Regions from separate parts of the Pseudomonas sp. NPDC089392 genome, predicted to be linked through region 2. Evidence: predicted binding sites of a transcription regulator. Region 2 holds the regulator's gene; each other region holds the start of a gene.

Region 1 (5,800 bases), on a different contig from region 2:
GTCACGCACCAGGTGGCCATTACCGTCGTATACCTGGCCGATCAACAGGATGTGCTCACCCGGCGCGTCTGGCTTGGCCAGGCGATTCCAGATTTCCTGGTCACGGGTCGGGTTGCCGGCCGCTTCCAGGGCCAGGCCGATGTGCACGTAAGGGCCGGCAGTCTGCGAAGGGGTTTCCGGCAGCAGTTCGATTGGCATGGCGGGGTCCTCAGCAGTTTTCGAAGTGGGTCTTGCGCTGGCCGCGCAGCACGATGTCGAAGCGGTAGGCCAGGCAGTCCATCGGGTTGGCGTTGCTCATGTCGAGCTTGGCGATCAACTGCTGCACGGCTTCAGGGTTGGCGATCGACTTGACGATCGGGCACATCGGGATCAGCGGGTCACCCTCGAAGTACAGCTGGGTGATCAGCTTGGTTGCGATCGACGGGCCGCTGATGGCGAAGTGGATGTGCGCCGGGCGCCAATCGTTCGGGCCGTTGCGCCATGGGTACGGGCCCGGCTTGATGGTGCGGAAGCTGTAGTAGCCGTCGCGGTCGGTCAGGCAGCGGCCCACGCCACCGAAGTTCGGGTCCAGCGGTGCCAGGTAGCGGTCGTTCTTGTGGCGATAGCGGCCGCCGGCGTTGGCCTGCCACATTTCCACCAGGGTGTTGGGCACAGGCTTGCCGTACTGGTCGACGACGCGGCCGGCAACAATGATGCGCTCGCCGATTGGCAGGCCACCGTTGTTGAAGTTCAGCAGCAGGTCATGGTCGTGGGCGCCAAAGCCCAGGTGGGAAAAGTCGGGGCCAGTGGTTTCGCTGATCGACTGCGGAATGCTGACCAGTGCCTGGCGCGGCGAGCGGGCAATGGACGTCTTGTAGTCAGGCGTAAGGGCTTTCGGGTGCCAGTTGCGATCACGGATCACGAAGCGGCTGTTGTCCTGAGCGGGCATGCCGGTTTCCTCTCTTGGAATTATGGAGATGCGCAGGGGGGCTTCTTTAAAGCCCATTCGCGGGCAAGCCCGCTCCTACATACAGTTTCAGGCAGGTCGCGCGCGATGAATATTGAAATCGAGCACTTCACCAATAACCAAATGGTTATGGATTAACACCTTGGCCTGACACCTGCCGCTTTCGTGAACTAATCTTTGTCTTCTTGTTTCACGCTCCGGAGAGCATTCATGGAATGGCGAAAAGGCCGGCGCAGCGACAACGTGGTCGATGCCCGAGGCGAAGGTGGCGGTGGCGGCGGCATGCGTTTCGGCGGCGGCAAGGGGCTGGGGCTCGGGGCGATTCTGCTGATTGTCGGCATCGGCTGGCTTACCGGGCAGGACCCGTTGCAGATTCTTGGCCAGCTCACCGGCCAGATGGAACAGCAGCAACAGCAAACGGCCCCCAGCGGTGCAGGCGGCAAGGCGCCGCCGGCCAATGACCAACAGGCCGAATTCGTCGCCTCGATCCTGGGTGACACCGAAGACACCTGGAAGGCCCTGTTCGCCGAAGCCGGCAAGCAGTACCGCGACCCGAAACTGGTGCTATTCAGCGGCCAGGTCAATTCGGCCTGCGGCTTTGCCTCGGCGGCGGTGGGCCCGTTCTACTGCCCGGCGGACCAGCGGGTCTACCTGGACATGTCGTTCTTCCGCGAAATGGAAACCCGCTTCGCCGCCGCCGGCGACTTTGCCCAGGCCTATGTGATCGCCCACGAAATCGGCCACCACGTGCAGACCCTGCTAGGTGTTTCGGCCAAGGTCGATGCAGCCCGCCGCAACGGCCAGCGCATGGAGGGCGACAATGGCCTGCTGGTGCGCCAGGAACTGCAGGCCGACTGCCTGGCCGGGGTATGGGCCTACCAGGCGCAGAAGCGCCTGAACTGGCTGGAGCCGGGTGACGTCGAGGAAGCGCTGAACGCAGCCAATGCCATTGGCGATGACCGCTTGCAGCAGCAAGGCCGCGGGCGCGTGGTGCCGGACTCGTTCACCCATGGCACCTCGGCGCAGCGGGTGCGCTGGTTCAAAACCGGGTTTGCCGAGGGTGAAGTAAACCGCTGCGATACCTTCAGTGCGCGCAACCTCTGACACTTCGCCCAACAGGCTGGCGCGGTCAGTGTAGGAGCGGCCTTGTGTCGCGAAAGGGCCGCAAAGCGGCCCCAGCAATAGTTGCATCAGCGCTGAAATCCTGGGGCCGCTTCGCGGCCCTTTCGCGACACAAGGCCGCTCCTACAAAAAAACCGCATATACGTCTTTTGCTGAAAAAGCGTTTCAGCTTCCCCCATCATTGCCGATAACCCCTGCACGAGTCAGCGGGCATCCAGAACAACAACGCCTGGCGATCGAAGATCAAGAGAGCGAAAACAACTTCTGGAGAGCGTGCATGAACAGCTGGTTCGCCAACATCAGCGTCAACCTCAAACTCGGCCTGGGCTTCGGCCTGGTGCTGATCCTTACCGGCCTGCTGGCCCTGACCGGCTGGACCAGCCTGGGCAGCCTGATCGACCGCAGCAACTGGATGGGCGATATCGGCCAGCTGAACAAAGACCTTACCGACCTGCGTATTGCGCGCCTGCAGTACATGATCGCCAATGGCGACGATACCGCAGCAGCCAATACCCAGGCCAAGCTGGACGCTTTCGGCAAGCAGCAGGCCTACCTGGCCAGCACCTTCAAGAGCCCGGACAACGTCAAGCTGCTGGGTGAGCTGGGCGAGACCATCAGCGCCTACAAGCTGTCGCTGAACAAGATGCGCCAGGGCTACGACGCCAGCCGCACCGCGCGCGCTGCCATGGACAGCTCGGCCACCCGTGCCGACCAGGCCATGGACGCCCTCAGCCAGGAAGTGATGGCGCGCCCCGAAGCCGACAGCGTGCGCCTGGCCCAGTACCAGCTGATCAGCAAGGCCCGCCAGCAACTGCTGCAAGTGCGCATCGACGTGCGCGGCTACATTGCCGACAACAGCGCCGCCAACGAGCAGGCCGCCCTGCGCCAGCTGGACGCGGCCTTGGCCGAAATCGACAACCTCAAACGCCAGCTGCCCGCCGAAGACGCACGCCTGCAACAGTTCGAAGGTTCGGTACTGGCCTACCGTGAGGCCGTGCGCCAGTTCCGCGACGCGGTCGCCAACATCACCACTTCACGCGCCGAAATGACCGTGCAAGGTGCCGACATCGTCAAGCGCAGCGATGCGCTGTACCAGATCCAGCTGGAACGTCGCGACATCGAAAGCACCCAAGCCCGCAGCCTGCAGGCCATCGCCACGTTGTTGGCACTACTGGTCGGCGTGCTGGCGGCAGTGCTGATCACCCGGCAGATCACCCGCCCGCTGCACGACACCCTGGTAGCGGTGGAAAAGATCGCCAGCGGCGACCTCACCCAGCACCTGCGTGTTACCCGCCGCGACGAGCTGGGCGTGCTGCAGCAAGGCATCGCGCGCATGGGCACTACCCTGCGCGAGCTGATCAGCGGCATCCGCGATGGCGTTACCCAGATCGCCAGCGCCGCCGAAGAGCTGTCGGCAGTCACCGAACAGACCAGCGCCGGTGCCAACAGCCAGAAGGTCGAGACTGACCAGGTGGCCACCGCCATGCACGAGATGGCCGCAACCGTTCAGGAAGTGGCACGCAATGCCGAGCAGGCCTCGCATGCCGCCACCGGTGCCGATGACGAAGCCCGCGCCGGCGACCGCGTGGTGGGCGAGGCGATTGGCCAGATCGAGCGCCTGGCCGAGGAGATGCACCGTTCCACCGAGGCCATGAACCTGCTGCAGCAGGAAAGCCAGAAGATCGGCAGCGTGATGGACGTGATCAAGTCGGTGGCCGAACAGACCAACCTGCTGGCCCTTAACGCAGCGATCGAAGCCGCGCGTGCCGGTGAGGCCGGGCGGGGCTTTGCCGTGGTCGCCGACGAAGTGCGCGGCCTGGCCCAGCGCACGCAGAAGTCCACCGAAGAAATCGAAGAGCTGATCGCCAGCCTGCAGCACGGTACCCAGCAGGTGGCGAGCGCCATGCAGGGCAGCCGTACCCTGACCGACAGCAGTGTCGAGCTGGCGCGCAAGGCCGGGGCATCGTTGGAGAGCATTACCAGCACGGTGTCGGGCATCCAGTCGATGAACCAGCAGATTGCCGCTGCGGCGGAGCAGCAGAGTGCGGTAGCTGAGGAGATCAGCCGCAGCATCCTGAATGTGCGCGATGTGTCGGAGCAGACGGCTGCGGCCAGTGACGAGACGGCGGCGTCCAGCGTGGAGCTGGCGCGGCTGGGGGGGCAGCTGCAGACGCTGGTCAGCCAGTTCCGCGTCTGACCTGAAGCCCCTGGGGCCGCTTTGCGGCCCTATCGCGACGCAAGGCCGCTCCTACAGGAGATCGCGGTCACCTGTAGGAGCGGCCTTGTGTCGCGATCGGAGGGCAAAGCCCTCCCCTACGCCAACGCAGACCTGCCGCGGTCTCAGCAGGCGTACATCGCCAGCTTGCGCTGGATGAAATCGAGGAAGCACTGGATGCGCAGTGCCAACTGGGTGTTGCGGTAGTACACGGCGTGGATCGGCTGGCGGTAGCCATTGTTGGCCTCGCTCAGCAGTACCTGCAGGCGCCCGGCGCGGATGTCCTCGTGGGTCATGAAGTGCGACAGGCTGACGATGCCCTCGCCGGCCAGCGCCAGCTGGCGCAGGGTCTCGCCGCTGGAGGCGATCAATGCCGGGCGGATGCTCCAGCGGTCGCCCTGGGCATGGCGCAGCGGCCAATGGTTGAGCGACTCGGGCTGGCTGAAGCCGAGCAGGCAGTGACTGTTCAGATCCTCGACCCGTTGCGGCGTGCCGTGCTGCTCCAGGTAAGCCGGGCTGGCCAGCACTTGCACCGGGCTGCATCCCAGGTTGCGGGCGTGCAGGCTGGAGTCGGCCAGCTCACCGATGCGAATGGCCACGTCGGTGCTCTGCTCCAGCAGGTCGATGATCAGGTCGTCGGTGTTCAGCTCCAGCTCGATGCCTGGGTACTGGCGGCGGAACTCGCCGATCCACGGCAGGATGGCATGCAGCATGAACGGCGCAGCGGCGTTGATGCGCAGGCGCCCGGTGGGGGTCTGGCGGTTCATCGACAGGCGCTCTTCCATCTCGTCCATCTGTTCCAGGATCAGCCGCGAGCGCTCAAGGAAGAACCGGCCCTCTTCAGTCAGGTCCATGCGCCGGGTGGTGCGGTTGACCAGCGTTGTGCCCAGCTTGCCCTCCAGGCGCGACAGGGTGCGGCTGACGGCTGATGGGGTCTGGCCCATCTGCTCGGCGGCGGCGGAGATCGAGCCGCAATCGATGACGGCGACGAATACCTGGAGTTCTTCGGATCGGGTTTTCACATCTGGGCCTGTGGTGGTCTCTGCAGAGATTAGATAGCCGCTTGTCGATGCCAAGTCCAGTGGTGCCTGTACGGGCCTCTTCGCGGGTAAACCCGCTCCTACACAGGTTGTTGTAGGAGCGGGTTTACCCGCGAAGAGGCCAGAACAGGCAAAAGCTTATTGTGCCCTGCCAAACACCTTGTTCAAATGCGCCTCATAAGCCGCCAACGCCGCTGGCACATCCGGCCGCTTCATCACATCCACCGCCAGGAACGTAGGTAGCCCGGTCATGCCAAGGAACTGGTTAGCCTTGTGGAACGGAAAGTACACCGCATCCACGCCCTTGCCCTCAAAGAAGTCCGTCGGGTCATCGAACGCCTGCTGCGGCGCGTTCCAGGTCAGCGACAGCATGTACTGTTTGCCATGTACCAAGCCACCGCTGCCGTACTTCTGCGAGTGGTCGGAACGGGTGCGGCCGTCGTTGGCATACAGGCTGCCATGGCCGGCGGTGAACAC
Region 2 (5,800 bases):
GCCCACCGTGCACATTCGCGACAACCTCGACCTGCAGCCCAGCGCTTATCGCCTGACCCTGATGGGGGTGATTTTGGCCGAGGCGGAGATTTACCCGGACCGGGAGCTGGCGATCAACCCGGGGCAGGTGTTCGGCACCCTCAACGGCATTGCCGCGCGTGACCCGGCGTTTGGCCTGGAGGCGGTGTGGATCGATGTCGGCCAGCGCTCCCAGGCGCAGTCGCTGGGCTATACCGTCGTAGATGCCAGCACCGTGGTGGCCACCCACCTCAACCAGATCCTGCAGAAGCACTGCCACGAGCTGATCGGCCACGAAGAGGTCCAGCAACTGTTGCAGGTGTTGGCCAAGGCATCGCCTAAACTTGCAGAAGAGCTGGTGCCGGGTGTCATTTCCTTGTCGGGCCTGCTGAAGGTGCTGCAAGCGCTGTTGTCGGAACAAGTGCCAGTACGTGATATTCGCAGCATCGCCGAAGCTATCGCGAACAGCGCCGGCAAGAGTCAAGATACCGCCGCGCTGGTGGCCACGGTGCGCGTCGGATTGTGTCGCGCCATCGTGCAAAGCATTGTCGGCGTTGAGTCGGAGCTGCCAGTGATTACCCTGGAGCCAAGGTTGGAACAGATTTTGCTGAATAGTCTGCAAAGGGCCGGGCAAGGTCAGGAAGACGGTGTTCTTCTGGAGCCGAGCATGGCCGAGAAGCTGCAGCGTTCGCTGATCGAGGCGGCCCAGCGCCAGGAGATGCAGGGCCAGCCGGCCATCCTCCTGACGGCCGGCCCGATCCGCGCCATGCTGTCGCGTTTCGGTCGCCTGGCTGTACCGAATTTGCATGTTCTGGCGTATCAGGAAATACCTGACAACAAGCAAGTCACCATCGTTGCCACCGTGGGCCCTAACGGCTGAGGTAGTGGATAATGCAAGTTAAGCGATTTTTCGCCGCCGATATGCGTCAGGCCATGAAACTGGTCCGTGATGAGCTGGGCGCCGATGCCGCGATCATTGGCAACCGCCGCATTGCCGGTGGTGTCGAACTGACGGCTGCGCTGGACTACAAGCTGTCCGCCCTGGCCCCGCGTGTGCCCAACGCCGAGCTGGAAGAAGAGCTGCGCAAGACCCACACGCGCATCGCCACCGCCCAGGCCGAACTGGACCACCGCCAGGACAGCAGCGACAACAACCGCCAATTGTTTGCCGGGCAGTCGCTGACCGCCGCCGAGCCGCTGATCGAACCGCACGTCGATGCCCCCGAGGCCACTGCCGCAGTTGCGCCGGCGCCGGTCGACCCGCGCCTGTTCGACGCCATGCGTTCCGAGCTGTCGGGCCTGCGCGAGCTGCTGGAAGTGCAGCTTGGCTCGCTGGCCTGGACCCAGCTGCAGGGCAGCAAGCCGCAGCAGGCCAACCTCTGGCGCCGCCTGCAGCGCATCGGCCTGTCCGGGCCGATTGCCCGCGAGCTGCTGGACCTGACCTGTGAGATCGAAGAACCACGCCAAGCCTGGCGCATGTTGCTGGCGCACCTGGCGCGGATGATCGAAATCCCTGAGGTCGAGCCGATCGAAGAGGGCGGGGTGATCGCCATGGTCGGCCCTGCCGGCATGGGCAAGACCACGACGCTGGCCAAGCTGGCCGCCCGCTATGTGCTCAAGTACGGCGCGCAGAACCTGGCGCTGGTGAGCATGGACAGCTTCCGTATTGGCGCCCAGGAGCAGCTCAAGACGCTGGGGCGCATCCTCAATGTACCAGTAACCTACGTCGACCCAGGCCAGTCGTTGGCGGCGGCGCTGGAGCCACTGCTGCGCAAGCGCGTGGTGCTGATCGATACCGCCGGCCTGCAGGCCAGCGACCCGGCCCTGCGCATGCAGCTGGAAACCCTGGCCGGGCGTGGCATTGCCGCGAAGAACTACCTGGTGTTGGCCACCACCAGCCAGAAGCAGGTGCTGACCGCCGCCTATCACAGCTACAAGCGCTGTGGCCTGGCCGGGTGCATCCTGACCAAACTCGATGAAACGGCAAGCCTTGGCGATGTGCTGAGCCTTGCCATCAGTCATGAACTGCCAGTGGCCTACCTGACCGATGGGCCGCGCATTCCTGACGACCTGCACTTGCCACGGGGGCACCAGCTGGTGACGCGCGCGGTGAATGTGCAGCAGCAGGACGAGCCCAGCGAAGAGGCCATGGCCGACATGTTCGCTGATCTCTATCACAACCCACGGCGAGCGGGTTGATGATGAAGCGTATGCAAGGTAGCTATGCCAAGGGGTACGCAGAATTGCCCTACGTGTGGCCTGAGTCCCAGCGAGACAAGGTAAAGAACAGACATGGGTAGCATGCATCCCGTACAGGTGATCGCCGTAACCGGTGGCAAAGGTGGCGTCGGCAAGACTAACGTTTCAGTGAACCTGTCCCTGGCGCTGGCCGAGCTTGGCCGCAGGGTCATGCTGCTTGACGCCGACCTGGGCCTGGCCAATGTCGACGTGTTGCTGGGCCTCACCCCCAAACGAACCCTGGCCGATGTCATCGAAGGGCGCTGCGAGCTGCGTGACGTGATGCTGCAGGGGCCCGGCGGCGTGCGCATCGTGCCGGCAGCCTCGGGCACCCAGAGCATGGTGCACCTGGCCCCGGCGCAGCATGCCGGGCTGATCCAGGCGTTCAGCGACATTGGCGACAACCTCGACGTACTGGTGATCGACACCGCTGCGGGTATCGGTGACTCGGTAGTCAGCTTCGTTCGCGCCGCCCAGGAAGTGCTGCTGGTGGTGTGCGACGAACCCACCTCGATCACCGATGCCTACGCCCTGATCAAGCTGCTCAACCGCGACTACGGCATGAACCGCTTCCGCGTGCTGGCCAACATGGCGCAGAGCCCGCAGGAAGGGCGCAACCTGTTCGCCAAGCTGACCAAGGTCACCGACCGCTTCCTTGACGTTGCCCTGCAGTACGTGGGCGCCGTGCCGTACGACGAGTGCGTGCGCAAGGCGGTGCAGAAACAGCGGGCTGTGTACGAAGCCTTCCCGCGTTCCAAGTGCGCGCTGGCCTTCAAGGCGATTGCCCAGAAGGTCGACAGCTGGCCGCTGCCGGCCAACCCGCGCGGCCACCTGGAGTTCTTTGTCGAGCGCCTGGTGCAACCCACCAGCGCGGGTCCCGTGCTATGAATGCCAGCGGCTTCAAGATGTACAGCCGGGCGGCGAAAGACGCCCAGTACGAGCTGATTGAGCGCTATGCGCCGCTGGTCAAGCGCATTGCCTACCACCTGCTGGCACGGCTGCCGGCCAACGTTCAGGTCGAAGACCTGATCCAGGCGGGCATGATCGGGCTGCTTGAAGTGGCCAACAAATACGACGCCAGCAAGGGCGCCAGCTTTGAAACCTACGCCGGCATCCGCATTCGCGGGGCCATGCTCGATGAAGTGCGCAAGGGCGACTGGGCGCCGCGTTCGGTGCACCGCAACACCCGCATGGTCAGTGACGCCATGCGTGCAGTTGAAGCCAGAACCGGCCGTGACGCTAAAGATCATGAAGTTGCTGCCGAACTCCAATTGAGTCTCGATGATTACTACGGGATCTTGAACGATACCTTGGGCAGCCGCCTGTTCAGTTTCGACGACCTGTTGCAGGACGGCGAACATGAAGGGCTGCATGAGGATGGCGCCAGTGGCCAGGTCGAGCCTGCACGTGGCCTGGAAGACGAGCGCTTCCAGGTTGCCCTGACCGAGGCCATTGCCAACCTGCCGGAGCGTGAACGCCTGGTGCTGGCGCTGTACTACGACGAAGAGCTGAACCTCAAGGAAATCGGTGAGGTGCTTGGGGTCAGCGAGTCGCGGGTCAGCCAGTTGCACAGCCAGTGTGCCGCGCGCCTGCGCAGCCGCCTGGGGGAATGGCGGGCACGCTGAGCCCGGCCCGTAGCACATAGCCGTTTCACGTTGTACCGAATTGAATGAGTGCGTGCTCGCCAGGGCGAGCGCGTTTGAGACTGCTTGGAGGTCTAATTGGACAAGAACATGAAAATCCTCATCGTTGACGACTTTTCGACGATGCGGCGGATCATCAAGAACCTGTTGCGTGACCTGGGCTTCACTAACACGGACGAAGCCGACGACGGCACCACGGCGCTGCCGATGCTGGAGAACGGCCACTACGACTTCCTGGTGACCGACTGGAACATGCCGGGCATGTCCGGCATCGACCTGCTGCGTAAGGTGCGTGCCAGCGAAAAACTGAAAACCATGCCGGTACTGATGGTGACTGCCGAAGCCAAACGCGACCAGATCATTGAGGCGGCCCAGGCCGGCGTCAATGGTTACGTGGTCAAGCCGTTCACCGCCCAGGTGCTCAAAGAAAAGATCGAGAAGATCTTCGAACGCGTCAACGGCTGAGTCACGTCAGGGGGCGCGCCATGGATTCATCACAAACGTCTTTGGGCGAGTTCGAATCGACCCTGAAGAAGCATGCCCAGGAGTTGGTCGAGAGCCTGGAGCGGGGCCGTTTCGGCGAGGCGGTGCAGCTGATTCACGAGCTGAACCAGACCCGTGACCGCGGCCTGTACCAGGAAGTCGGCAAGCTCACCCGCGAGCTGCACAGTGCCATTGTCAGCTTCCAGATCGACCCGACCATGCCGCAGGCCGAGGAGGTGTCGCAGATTACCGACGCCACCGAACGCCTGTCGTATGTGGTCAAGCTGACCGAGGGCGCGGCCAACCGCACCATGGACCTGGTCGAAGAAAGCACCCCGGTGCTCAATGACCTGGCCAGCGAAGCCAAGGCCCTGAGCACCGACTGGCAGCGCTTCATGCGCCGCGAAGTGGCGGCGCCGGAGTTTCGTGACCTGGTCAAGCGCGTCGACAGTTTCCTGACGCACAGCGCCGCAGGTAATCGCAAGGTTGCCGGCCACCTTAACGACATTCTGCTGGCCCAGGACTATCAGGACCTGACTGGCCAGGTGATCAAGCGCGTCACCGCGTTGGTGACCGAAGTGGAAAGCAACCTGCTCAAGCTGGTGCTGATGGCCAGCCAGGTCGACCGTTTCGCCGGCATACAACATGACCACGATCAACTGCGCGCAGAAAAAGATCGAGAAAAACATCCGACTCGGGGTGAAGGTCCGCAGATTCATGCCGATAAGCGTGAAGACGTTGTGTCCGGTCAGGACGATGTCGATGATCTGCTGTCCAGCCTGGGTTTTTAAGGAGCACGTTTGATGAGCTTCGGCGCCGATGAAGAAATCCTTCAGGATTTCCTGGTAGAAGCCGGCGAAATTCTTGAGCAACTGTCCGAGCAACTGGTCGAGCTGGAAAGCCGGCCCGATGATGCTGACCTGCTCAATGCGATCTTTCGCGGTTTCCACACTGTAAAAGGGGGCGCCGGCTTCCTTCAGCTGAACGAGCTGGTGGAGTGCTGCCATATCGCCGAAAACGTATTCGACGTCCTGCGCAAAGGTGAGCGCCGGGTCGACGCGGAATTGATGGATGTGGTGCTCGAAGCACTGGACACGGTCAACAACATGTTTGGCCAGGTGCGCGAGCGTGGTGAAGTGACCCCGGCCACCCCAGAATTGCTGGCGGCTTTGTCGCGCCTGGCCGAACCTGGCGGTGCTGAGGCCGAAGTTGCTGCAGCAGCGGAGCCGGTTGCCGAGGTGCCGGTTGCGGCCCAGGCCCCGGCCGAAGAACAGCATCAGGACATTACTGACAGCGAATTCGAGCAGTTGCTCGATTCGCTGGATGCGGTCAAGGCACAAGCCGCGGCCGACGAGCAGATGCAGGGCGAAACCGTGACCGGTGCAGGTGATGAAATCACCGACGCCGAGTTCGAGTCG
Region 3 (5,800 bases), on a different contig from region 2:
GAGCAGCACGCGCTGCAGGAACTGGAGGGTGGCGACCTGGGGCCGGAGCAACTGGGCCTGGTGATCGCGCACTTTGGCGTGCAGGTAGAAGTAGAAGCCCAGGACGGCGAAGCCGCAGGCCAGGTATTCCGCTGCCACTTGCGCGCCAACCTGCCAGCGCTGGTCACCGGCGACCGTGTGGTATGGCGTGCGGGCAACCAGGGCATTGGCGTGATTGTGGCGCAGATGCCGCGCAGCACCGAGCTGTGCCGGCCGAACAACCACGGCCAGTTGAAGCCGGTGGCGGCCAACGTCGACCTGATCGTGATCGTCTTCGCCCCCGCCCCCGAACCACACCCGAACCTGATCGACCGCTACCTGGTAGCAGCCGAACACGCCGGCCTGCGCCCGTTGCTGCTGCTGAACAAGGCCGACCTGGTCAACGACGAGAACGGCCCTGGCCTGCATGCGCTGCTGGAGGTCTACCGCGAACTGGGCTACCCGCTGCTGGAGGTATCGGCGCACCACGGTGACGGCATGCAACGCCTGCAGCAGCAACTCGACGGCCACATCAGCGTGTTCGTCGGCCAGTCGGGGGTGGGCAAGTCGTCGCTGGTCAACAGCCTGCTGCCAGACGCCGGCACCCGCGTCGGCGACCTGTCGGAATGGTCGGGCCAGGGCACCCACACCACCACCACCGCGCGTTTGTACCACTTCCCCAACGGCGGCGACCTGATCGACTCACCGGGTATCCGCGAGTTCGGCCTTGGTCATGTCAGCCGTGATGATGTGGAAGATGGCTTCATCGAGTTCCGCGACCTGTTCGGCACTTGCCGCTTCCGCGACTGCAAGCATGATCGCGAGCCTGGCTGCGCGCTGCTCAAGGCACTGGACGAGGGGCGTATCAAGCCACAGCGCATGAGCAGCTACCGCTCGATCATCGCCAGCCTGGCAGAAGACAGCTACTGATCGGGCTGTAGGAATTTTTACCGAGCCGCGTAGGACGGCTCTGGTTTTGCCGTCATCTATTGCCCACACCTCTACTTTCCCTGATGGTCATGGCTTCTATCAGGGAGGGTAACCGCCATGCCGGTTCTTATCAGCTACCGCCACGAAGCGCGGCTCGACGCCTTCATCCTCAACGAGCGCCTGCTGCTTGAGGGCATCCCCACCCAGGTGGTGCAGTTCGACTGCGACGGGCAGACCCATGACGACTTGTATGGCAGTTTTTGCCAGCAGATGAGCGATGCCACCCACTGGATCGGGGTGTTGCCTGCCGATACCCGCGAGGACTGGTGGACCGCCTGGCTGCTGGGCGCGGCTGCCATGGCCTGTCGACGGGTGAGCTTCTATCGCAAGGGATCAGGCAAGGTGCCGGAAGGCCTGAGCAAATGGCCGGCCATGCGCGAACGTGCGCATATCGACCTGTTTGTGCGGGCTTATCATGACGAACGCACATTTGCGCGGGCCATGACGCTGCCGCCGGGGCGTGGATCAAGCACAGACAGGGACAATGCAGACTTCTTTCATGCCGATCTCAAGGCCAAGATCAGGCGGGGGTTCTGAGGGAAACGCGGTCAATGTAGGAGCGGCCTTGTGTCGCGATCGGCCGCAAAGCGGCCCCAGGTTTTCAGCTACGCAGCACAGATTGCCGGGGCCGCCTTGCGGCCCGATCGCGACACAAGGCCGCTCCTACAGGGGCCCGCGCACGGGCTTACTGGTCCTTGGACTCATCCATCTTCAACGTACCATCCTCGAAGATGTTCAGCTTCTGGCGCAGCTCACGCGGCTGCATAGGTGCCTGGTCGGCCCCGGCAGCCGGTGCCGCAGCCCCCGGCGCAGCACCACTGGCCGGCGGTGCAGCTGACTCGGTGGCCGGTGCTTCTGGCGCACCCTGCTCACCCTCGATGTTGCGCTGGGCTTTCTTGGTCAGCACGATGATGTCGATGCGACGGTTGACCGGGTTGAAGGGGTCCTTGCGGTCGAACAACGACGACGAGGCATAACCCACCACCCGCGCCACCTGCCCGTCCGGGTAACCACCTGCCACCAGCGCACGCCGCGCGGCATTGGCACGGTTGGCCGACAGCTCCCAGTTGCCGAACTCGCCGCTACCGGCGTACGGCTTGGCATCGGTGTGGCCGCTGATGCTGATCTTGTTCGGCACCGCCTTGATGGTGTCCGCCATGGCCAGCAGGATGTCTTCGAAGTAGGGCTGCAGGCGCGCGCTGCCAATGTCGAACATCGGCCGGTTCTCGGCATCCATGATCTGGATACGCAGGCCGTCCTGGGTGATCTCGAACAGGATCTGGTCCTTGAACTTCTGCAGTTGCGGGTTCTCTTCCACCTTGTTCTGCAGTTCCTGCAGCAGCAACTCCAGGCGCTCGCGCTCGACCTGCTCGGCCATGGTCTCGACCTGGTCCTTGTTCAGCTGAGTGGGGGATGGCTGCGTCGGCTCGCTCTTCACTTCCGGATTGATGGTTTTTTCCGGCGCCATCTCAGGTGAACCACCCAAGTCGATCACATAAGGCGTGCCACTCTCGGAGAAACCGATCGGGTCCTGGAAGTAACCGGCAATGGCAATCTTTTGCTCAGGCGTGGCCGTGGACAACAGCCAAAGCACCAGGAAGAACGCCATCATCGCCGTGGCGAAGTCGGCAAAGGCGATTTTCCAGGCGCCACCATGGTGGCCGCCGCCATAGCGCTTGATGCGCTTGACGATGATGGGCTGATTGTTCTCCATGGCTCAGCGACCGCGAACCGCTTGTTCCAGTTCGGCGAAGCTTGGGCGGTGCTTGGGGTACAGCACCTTGCGCCCGAACTCGACCGCCAGCGAAGGTGGCATGCCCGACGCCGAGGCCACCAGCGAAGCCTTGATAGACTCGTACAGGTTCAGCTCTTCCTTGGCGTCGTGCTCCAGGCACTTGGCCAACGGGCCGAAGAAGCCGTAGGCCGCCAGGATACCGAAGAAGGTACCCACCAGCGCCGCACCCACGTGCATGCCGATGGCCGCCTGGTCGCCATCGCCCAGCGAGGCCATGGTCACCACGATACCCAGTACCGCCGCGACAATACCAAAGCCGGGCATGCCGTCAGCGATGCCCGTCACCGCATGGGACGGGTGCTCCAGCTCTTCCTTCATGCTCAGCAGCTCCATGTCGAACAGGCCCTCCAGCTCGTGGGGAGCCATGTTGCCGGTGGACATGATGCGCAGGTAGTCGCAAACGAAGGCCGTCATGCGCTCATCGGCCAGCACCGTCGGGTACTTGGCGAAGATCGGGCTGGCGGCAGCGTCCTCGATGTCGGCCTCGATGGCCATCATGCCTTCGCGACGGCTCTTGTTGAGGATCTCGTACACCAGCCCCAGCACCTCCAGGTAGAAGGCATGGCTGAAGCGCGAGCCGAACATCTTCATCGACTTCTTGATGACGTGCATGGTCATGTGGCCTGGGTTGGCCTGCAGGAATGCACCAAAGGCCGCACCGCCGATGATCAGTACTTCGAACGGCTGGATCAGCGCCGCGATCTTGCCGTGGGAGAGCACGTATCCGCCGAGCACGCTCGCGAATACGACGATGATGCCGATAATTTTAGCCATAGGTTCAAAGCACTTGCTGTCGTGGTCGGGGTAAGGGACGGGAGCTTTAAAACTCTTCTTCTACTTATCGGCAGATCTGCGCCAGACTATAGCCACTCAATGCGAAAAGCCAGTTCGGACTGATGTCAAAATGCCAATTGAAACCAAGGTGCCCGCTCAGGCTCCACGTACGCTAGAGGCCTGGGTAAAGCTGCTGGAGAGTGTTCGAATCCCCGTGCCGAAGCATAGCTACGACCGGGTCATGGCCGCCATCCACGATAGCCGCCGCTCGCTGCGCGATATCGCCGAACTGATGCAAGACAGCCCGGCTTTGGTGCTTTCGGTGATGCGCGAAGCCAATCACCCCACCAATGCCAGCCAGGCCGAACCCGCCGAAAGCCTGGAAGTCGCCCTCAACCGCCTGGGCCTGGAGCGCACCGAGCAGTTGCTCAAGCGCCTGCCCTCCGTGCCCCTTGAAGAAATCCCGCCGGTACTGTGCCAGTTCCAGCTGATCAGCCAGCATGCCTCGCAGCAAGCCAGTGGCCTGTTCGCCAGCCGCCTGGCGCGTTTGTGGCAGGAAATTCACTGGGGCAGCCTGCTGTTCCTGTCGCCACTCTGGCCGCTGGCGCTGGCCTACCCCAAGCTGCTCGACACCTGGGAGCTGCGGGTTATCCACAAGGGTGAAGATGCCACCCTCATAGAAGAAGAGCTGTTTGGCGTGCGCATCATGGCGCTGTGCCAGACCATGGCCGAGTACTGGCGCCTGCCGCAATGGGTGACCCAGGGCTACCGCCTGCTGCTGGAAGAGCGCGAACAACTGGCCCAGGTGCTCAACATTGCCCGCGACCCGGACCTGCTTAGCCAGCAACACCGGCTTGACGACGAGCCAGGCCTGCGCCGCTGGTTCAACCAGCCGGCCAATACCGTACTGCTGGCCAACAACCTGGCCCTGGCGGCCCAGGTGGGCTGGGACAACCCGCACCTGCTGCGCTGGCAGCTGTTGACCGCCCTGTACTTGCAGACATCCCTGGAAGATGTGCAGCAGCAAGTGCACCAGCAGGCCGCAGCCAGCGCCCGCCGCCACGCCCGGCATGCCCTGTTCCACCCGGCCGAAGCGCTTATCTGGCCATGGCACCAGCGCCGTCCGCACCCGGACATGCTGGCGCCACCACCGCCCAGCAGCGACGAACTGGCACGCTGGCGCAAGCTGTGCCAGGACCTGCTGGCCCAACCCAGCCCCTTCACCAACACCGTGCACCTGGCCACCCAGGCCCGCGAAGCCCTGTTGGCCTGCGGCATGCAGCGCATCATGCTGCTGAGCCTGGACAAAGCCAGCGACTACTTGCGGGTGCAGCAGGTCGCCGGCCTGCCCAAAGAGTCCGCTGCCTTGGCCCTGCAGGTATCGCAAAACAAGCTGCTGCAGAAACTGCTGTCGCAAGCCGGCCAATTGCGTATCACCCCAGAAAACCATTCACAGTTCCAGGCCCTGCTACCCAGCCCTCTGCGCGTACTGTTCCGCAGCGAGCACGTACTGCTGCGTTCGCTGGCGGTTAACGACCAGGTGCTGATGCTGATGGTGGCCGACCAGGGCTGCCGACCGTTGGCCGATATCAGCGTGCAAGCGTTCGGCAAGACTGCGCAATGCATCGAGCGGGCGCTGTCGGTGTTTGCCACCCGCAAGGCCTGAGCCTTGCGCTACAATCGCCCCTCTTTCCACACTGGAGACCGTGGATGACTGACTTTTCCGGCCTGCCCCTGGTGATCGAAGCCGCCGAGCTGCTGCCGCGTCTGGATTCGCCACAGCTGATCCTGGTCGACCTGAGCAGCGCCAACCGCTATGTCAGCGGTCATATCCCCGGCGCACGCTTTGTCGAAGGCAAGCGTACCCAGCTTGGCCAGCCACCCGCGCCCGGCCTGTTGCCAGCCCTAGGCGAGCTGGAAAAACTGTTCAGCGAACTCGGCCACCGCGACGATGCCGTGTACGTGGTGTATGACGATGAAGGCGGCGGCTGGGCCGGGCGCTTCATCTGGCTGCTCGATGTGATCGGCCACAAGCGCTACCACTACCTCAATGGCGGGATCCAGGCCTGGCCGGCAGACAAGCTCTCCACCGAAGTGCCCGCCAATGGCAGCGCCCCGGTGCACCTGACCATCGACAGCGCACCCACCGCCACCCGCGAGTACCTGCAAAGCCGCCTGGGCGCCGATGACCTGGTCATCTGGGACGCCCGCGGCCCGCAGGAA

The links. The regulator FliA, encoded in region 2, starts transcription of late flagellar genes. The targets are predictions, from matches to a motif close to CTAAAGTTTNNNNNNNNNNNGCCGNTAA.
Region 1: ACIP1G_RS18645 (methyl-accepting chemotaxis protein) is a predicted target of FliA. The motif match lies at 2,232-2,259, and genes of this name have one in related genera.
Region 3: motA (flagellar motor stator protein MotA) is a predicted target of FliA. The motif match lies at 3,642-3,669, and genes of this name have one in related genera.

What each region holds. Positions count from the first base shown of each region.
Region 1 covers NZ_JBIVIF010000022.1:25,188-30,987, reverse strand. The annotation lists gene pcaG (protocatechuate 3,4-dioxygenase subunit alpha) at 1-198, opposite strand, end outside; gene pcaH (protocatechuate 3,4-dioxygenase subunit beta) at 209-928, opposite strand; gene ACIP1G_RS18650 (neutral zinc metallopeptidase) at 1,157-2,050, shown strand; gene ACIP1G_RS18645 (methyl-accepting chemotaxis protein) at 2,346-4,265, shown strand; gene ACIP1G_RS18640 (LysR family transcriptional regulator) at 4,409-5,305, opposite strand; gene ACIP1G_RS18635 (NAD(P)H-dependent oxidoreductase) at 5,462-5,800, opposite strand, start outside.
Region 2 covers NZ_JBIVIF010000058.1:7,276-13,075, forward strand. The annotation lists gene flhA (flagellar biosynthesis protein FlhA) at 1-898, shown strand, start outside; gene flhF (flagellar biosynthesis protein FlhF) at 910-2,217, shown strand; gene fleN (flagellar synthesis regulator FleN) at 2,311-3,144, shown strand; gene fliA (RNA polymerase sigma factor FliA) at 3,141-3,881, shown strand; gene ACIP1G_RS29240 (chemotaxis response regulator CheY) at 3,990-4,364, shown strand; gene ACIP1G_RS29245 (protein phosphatase CheZ) at 4,385-5,173, shown strand; gene ACIP1G_RS29250 (chemotaxis protein CheA) at 5,186-5,800, shown strand, end outside.
Region 3 covers NZ_JBIVIF010000054.1:28,397-34,196, forward strand. The annotation lists gene rsgA (small ribosomal subunit biogenesis GTPase RsgA) at 1-948, shown strand, start outside; gene ACIP1G_RS28635 (molecular chaperone Tir) at 1,066-1,545, shown strand; gene motB (flagellar motor protein MotB) at 1,694-2,722, opposite strand; gene motA (flagellar motor stator protein MotA) at 2,726-3,577, opposite strand; gene ACIP1G_RS28650 (HDOD domain-containing protein) at 3,708-5,243, shown strand; gene ACIP1G_RS28655 (rhodanese-like domain-containing protein) at 5,288-5,800, shown strand, end outside.